DNA from 2 places in the Pseudoalteromonas sp. GABNS16E genome. Region 1 is predicted to be linked to the other one. Evidence: predicted binding sites of a transcription regulator. Region 1 holds the regulator's gene; the other holds the start of a gene.
The links. The regulator FliA, encoded in region 1, starts transcription of late flagellar genes. The targets are predictions, from matches to a motif close to CTAAAGNTNNNNNNNNNNNNGCCGATA.
Positions count from the first base shown of each region.

Region 2: a site for FliA is predicted at 1,165-1,191, ahead of pomA (flagellar motor protein PomA). Genes of this name have one in related genera too.

Region 1 covers NZ_JAQREZ010000021.1:43,554-46,728, reverse strand. The annotation lists gene PSI06_RS10445 (chemotaxis protein CheA) at 1-252, opposite strand, end outside; gene PSI06_RS10440 (protein phosphatase CheZ) at 268-1,035, opposite strand; gene cheY (chemotaxis response regulator CheY) at 1,051-1,434, opposite strand; gene PSI06_RS10430 (RNA polymerase sigma factor FliA) at 1,476-2,186, opposite strand; gene PSI06_RS10425 (MinD/ParA family ATP-binding protein) at 2,213-3,070, opposite strand; gene flhF (flagellar biosynthesis protein FlhF) at 3,063-3,175, opposite strand, start outside.
Region 2 covers NZ_JAQREZ010000061.1:5,430-8,604, reverse strand. The annotation lists gene ispA ((2E,6E)-farnesyl diphosphate synthase) at 1-683, opposite strand, end outside; gene PSI06_RS18135 (exodeoxyribonuclease VII small subunit) at 686-928, opposite strand; gene pomA (flagellar motor protein PomA) at 1,244-2,011, shown strand; gene PSI06_RS18125 (flagellar motor protein MotB) at 2,014-2,934, shown strand; gene PSI06_RS18120 (hypothetical protein) at 3,146-3,175, shown strand, end outside.

The DNA.
Region 1 (3,175 bases):
AACGGTTCTAACCCCTTGGCGTAAGAGATCAAATACGTTTTCAGCACCATGACAGGCATCAACAAGCTCAGTCATAGCTAAAAAGCCTGCTCCCCCTTTTACGGTATGAAAGCCCCTAAAAATAGCATTTAGTAACTCAGTATCTTCTGGGTTATTTTCTAGCTCAACTAACTGTTCAGATAAAAGCTCTAGGATTTCTCCAGCCTCTACAAGAAAGTCTTGTAAAATATCTTCATCGACTTCAAAGCTCATGCAGTTACTCTCCTCTTAGAAGCCCAAACTTGATAATAGGTCATCGACCTCGTCTTGGTCAGATACAACATCATTTCGCGACTCTTTATCAATAATAGGGCCTTCAGGACCTGCTAATGTTTGTGCGGCAACCAGTTCTTCTGTTTCTTGTTGTTCTTTACTTTCAGCAATGCTGTCATCTTGTGCAGCAAATGCTGTTAAAAGGTGTATTAAACTTTCTTCTACTTCTCTGACTAATTCAATTACACGGCGGATAACCTGGCCGGTTAAATCTTGAAAATCCTGCGCCATTAGTACATTAGTCATTAAAGTTTGCAACTCATCGGTTTTATGATGAGAGCTGTTCATAAACTTGTCGATGCTGTGGCATAAGGTTTTAAACTCGCCCAGCTCTATCTCGCGGTTCATAAGCCTATCCCAAGTAGGCTTAATATGTGCAATTTCATCTGCTAACTGCTGCGCAATAGGAAGGCTTGCTTCGACCGCATCCATTGTCTTATTAGCTGCATTTTCTGTCATTTCCATGACATAGTTTAAGCGCTTTTTCGCATCCGGAATTGCATCAGTGGTTAAATCGGTTAAACGCGTATCAAGTTCAAAGCTTTTAAGGGCTTCGTGTAATTGGCGTGTTAACTTACCTACTTCAGCAAAAAGCTGCGATTGCTCTTGAGAGGCAGTATCTAAAATTAATTGATCAGCTTTATCTTGCTCACCGTTTTCTAAAAAAACGACGAGCTGACGAGCTTGTTCTAAAGTAATTTGAGGCGCAGCTGGTGCTGACATAAGCCTCTCCTCTCATTAACCTAAGCGTTCAAACACTTTTTCTAATTTAGTTTTCAAAGTACCAGCAGTAAATGGCTTAACAATATAGCCATTAACACCTGCTTGCGCTGCCGCTATTATTTGTTCTTTTTTAGCTTCTGCCGTCACCATTAAAACCGGAATATGTTTTAATTTTTCGTCAGCTCTAATGGCTCTTAGCAAGTCAATACCCTGCATGCCTGGCATGTTCCAATCGGTTACAACAAAGTCAAAAACCTGATTTTGCAACATAGGTAATGCTGTAGAACCATCGTCAGCTTCTTGAACATTCGTGAACCCTAGGTCACGCAACAGATTTTTTATAATACGTCTCATTGTAGAGAAATCATCAACAACAAGAATTTTCATGTTTTTATCCAAAACATCCTCCGGTGAGGTCTTAACCTATAATTTACTTACTACTAGTTTATCCAGTCATTGATTTTTGCTTTGAGCTTAATCATCGCCTGACCATGTATCTGACTTACACGCGATTCACTTACATCGAGTATATGCCCAATTTCTTTTAAATTCATTTCATCGTTGTAATACAAAGAAAGCACCATTGCATCTCGCTCCGGTAAAGACTTTATTGCCTCTAACAATGAATTATTAAACCGTTCATTTTTAACATTATTAAATGGTTTGTCTAGCGCTAAATCTTGACCTGCAGGGCTAATAACATCTTCATCTACCCCTAGGTCTTCTATACCAAGCACTTTACTGGAATTAACATCATTTAAAATATGATGGTATTCTTCTAGCGAAATATCAAGTTTTTCAGCTACTTCAGTATCTTTTGGTTCTCTATTTAAGCTATTTTCTAATTCTGTGATGGTTTCGGCTACTAATCGGCTTTTGCGGTGCACCGAACGTGGTGCCCAATCCCCTCTGCGCATTTCATCAAGCATAGCGCCGCGAATACGAATACCAGCAAACGTTTCAAAGCTTGCCCCTTTACTGGCATCAAAGTTTTTTGAGGCCTCGATAAGGCCAATCATTCCCGATTGGATTAAGTCATCAAGCTGAACGCTAGGAGGAAGACGAGCTATTAAATGGCACGCCACTTTTTTGACAAGCGACGCGTGTTTTTCAACAATCACATTTAAATTTTGTGTTGATTGATATCCCATAGCTCTTTTCACCGATGTTGTCATAATCAGCCGTTTACTAGCTTCTCAATGAAAAACTCTAAATGTCCTGAAGGTTGATTAGGTATAGGCCATTTTACTGCTTTTGTCGCTAATGTTTTAAACGCGACTGCTGCTGGTGAATTAGGGAAAAGATCGACAATTACTTTTTGTTTGCGCGTAGATTTACGCATATTTTCATCATATGGAATAGTCGCAACAAGCTCCATAGACACATCTAAAAAGCGGTCTGTTACTTTAGAGAGCTTTGCAAAAAGCTCTTGGCCCTCGCGCATACTGCGCACCATGTTTGCAACAATTTTAAATTTATAAACGCCATGCTCGCGGCTAAGTACTTTAATAAGCGCGTAGGCATCAGTAATAGAGGTCGGCTCGTCACACACCACCACCATGACATCTTGCGCTGCACGAGAAAAACTCAGCACCATGTCAGAAATACCAGCGGCGGTATCTACAATTAAAATATCAAATTCGGTATTAAGCTCACTAAAGGCACGAATTAACCCAGCATGCTCAGATGGGGTTAGCTCCACCATACTTTGCGAGCCTGATGTAGCAGGCACGATTTTAATACCGCCTGGGCCTTCAACTAAAATCTCGTCAAGTTCGCACTCGCCTGAAAGGACATGAGATAAGTTTTTTTCAACACGTAGTCCTAGCATTACATCACAATTAGCTAGGCCTAAATCGGCATCTAATACTAATACACGATTACCCTGCTGCCCTAAAGCAATAGCAGTATTTAAAGAGACGTTGGTTTTACCCACCCCTCCTTTACCGCCGGTGACAGCGATAACTTTTACGCCGTTGTTGTTTTGACTCATTTTGCGCAGGCCGCTTGCTTGATCTAATACTGTGTTAATCATACATCCCTACTGTGCTTGACGCCACTGCTTGGTGTCTTGAATGTTGTGCTTTTGCTCTTTTTAAATACAATTGCTCAGCTTTTTTTACTAGTTTTTCAGCATTTG
Region 2 (3,175 bases), on a different contig from region 1:
TCAACATCTAAAATGTCGTCGTGCACTTGAAATGCCAGCCCTATAGCATACCCAAAAACACGTAAGTTTTCTAAGGTTTGTTTGTCTGCTTTTTCGCTACATAATGCACCCAATGTAATGGCACAGTTGATTAAGGCACCCGTTTTTAATTTATGAATTCGTTCAAGCTGTTGTACTGTAATCACTTTATCTGTGGCTGCAATATCTAGCCCTTGCCCGCCGACCATGCCTTCAAGCCCCGATGCTTTAGCCAGTGCGCTGATCATTTTTACTTGTGTTGACGCGCTGCAGGTAAAATTGTGAGCCGAGATAAGCTCAAAGGCTAATGTTTGTAGTGCATCGCCTGCTAAAATTGCATGCGCATCGTCAAACTCTATATGGCAAGTTGGGCGTCCACGGCGAAGGTCGTCATCATCCATGGCTGGTAAATCATCGTGCACCAACGAGTAGCTATGAATACACTCAATAGCAGCAGCAAGAATATCTAAATCTTGCTTATTAGCTCCGAGCATTTCACCACTTGCGTAGACTAAAAAGGGGCGTAAACGCTTGCCACCGTTAAATAAGCCGTACTGCGTGGCTTCTTTTACTGTGTGTGCGGTATCAAGGGGTTGATCAAAGTACTGTTGCAGGGTCTTTACGACATCTTGTTGAGCACATTCTATTTTTTCTTGTATGCTCACGGTTATTCCATATCGTTGTTAAATGAAGTAAGCGCTGCTTTTTCGTCATTACCCATCAAAATAGACACTTTTTGTTCTGCTTGTTGTAACTTACCCGTTGAGGCGTTAGCTAAGGCTATACCACGCTCAAATTGCTTTAACGACTGCTCAAGCGATAAATCACCTTGTTCCATTTCACCGACAATGGTTGATAGTTCTTCGAGTGCTTGTTCAAAACTTAGGTTTTCAGGTTTTTTAGTCGCCATGTTTAATTTCAGCCAGCATGATAAATTTAGGAGCCAATTTTAGGGGGAATGCTAAACTAGGTCAAAGGATGATCGTTGTTTTTTGAGTTATATCAGTTTAAATCGTATTTTTACCAAGTATAAGATGCGTATTAGTGCTCACTGTGTACAATAAAATTAATCAGTCGCTAGGCGAGTAGGGTATCTTGATCTAAAATTAGGCCAAACACAGTGTTTTACACTTTTTTCAAAAATGGCTTAAGTATTTCAGTATCTTGCCGATAAGCAGTTAATAATAAAAGTTTGAATAACAAAGTATAATACTTTGGAGGAAATGTGGATTTAGCAACCATAATTGGGATCCTTGGCGCAATTGGTTTAATTGTCATGTCCATGTTTATGAGTAGTAGCGGTGAAATGGGGATGTTTGCCGATGCGCCTTCTAGTGTAATTGTATTTGGTGGCTCACTATTTATTGTGTTATCAAACTTTACCTTGTCGCAGTTTTTGGGCATAGGTAAGGTTGTTGGTAAAGCATTTATGTTTAAAATCGAATCGCCAGAAGAGCTGATTGAAAAAGCAGTAGAACTTGCTGATTCGGCCCGTAAAGGGGGGTTTTTAGCCCTCGAAGAAGCCGAAATACCAAATCCTTTTATGCGCAAAGGTGTAGATATGCTCGTTGATGGCCACGATGCTGATGTAGTTCGTGCCACGCTTCAAAAAGACATTTTTTTAACCACAACTCGTCACGAACTAGGCGCCGGTTTATTTAAGTCACTTGCCGATATAGCCCCAGCAATGGGTATGATAGGAACGTTAATAGGCTTAGTTGCTATGTTATCTAACATGGATGACCCTAAAGCCATCGGCCCCGCGATGGCGGTGGCATTATTAACTACTTTATATGGTGCATTTTTAGCAAATGTAGTGGCTATTCCTATTCAGGTAAAATTGGAGCTTCGTAAAGACGAAGAAGCCATGAATCAGCGTCTAATACTGGATGCTATTTTAGGTATTCAAGATGGCCAAAACCCGAAAGTAATTGAAGGTATACTGAAAAACTACCTTGCTGAGTCTAAGCGCAAAGTAGATACCGAGGAGTAACCATGTCTGATCAAGAGTGCAAATGCCCACCCCCAGGTCTGCCTGCTTGGATGGGAACATTTGCCGACTTAATGTCGCTTTTAATGTGCTTTTTTGTACTTTTGCTCGCGTTTTCAGAAATGGATGTACTTAAATTTAAGCAAATAGCAGGCTCGATGAAGTTTGCATTTGGTGTGCAAAACAAAATAGAAGTAAAAGATATCCCTAAAGGGACCTCGGTTATTGCTATGGAATTTACCCCTGGTAAGCCTGAACCTACCCCGATAGAAACCATTCAGCAACAAACCGTTGAAATGACCCAGCAAATGTTAGAGTTTCAAGCGGGTGATGAAAGCTCTGCTGGTGGTAGACAAGAGCAACGTGGCGATAAACGTGGTGGCGAGTCACGTAGTACATCGCAGCAGCAATCTTCAGAGCAAGCAACTTCAGCCGCCGATCAAGAACAAACTAACGAGTTAGTTAAAAAAATAGCGCAACAGCTCGAAAAACAAATTATCGACGGTGCAATCGAGCTTGAATCTTTAGGGCAGCAAATCATTATTCGTATCCGTGAAAATGGATCATTTCCCTCTGGCAGTGCTTTTTTACAACCTAAGTTTAAGCCCATAATTCAAGATATTGGTGAGTTATTAAAAGATGTGCCTGGTGAAATTACGGTATCGGGTCACACCGATGATTTTCAGGTTTCTAACGAGTTGTATATTAATAACTGGGACTTATCGTCAAAGCGTGCTGTAGCAGTAGCAAGCGAATTACAAACGGTACAAGGGTTTGATAAAAACCGCATGATGGTAGTAGGGCGTGCTGATACTCGTCCACTTGTTCCGAATGATTCAAACGAAGATAGGCGTAGAAATCGCCGAGTAGAAATATCAATCTTACAAGGTAAGGCTAAAGAGTCAGACCCTATTGATGTGCGCTAGGCTAGTAGCGGGCGCTAATTTCTCTAATTAAGTTTCTTTTTAAGGTACTTAATCACCTAAGTATCTTGGCAAGTTCATTATTTTAGCTTAAAGTACATTTCCTTAACATATGTAATGGATGTGCTGTGAAAGTTATAATTAAATATTGTGATATGCCAGGTAATGGTGATGGTACCGACGACGATACAAAAGAAAAATAAGGTAAAACATTTTGCCTGATTGGTTTTTGTATTTCGTTAGT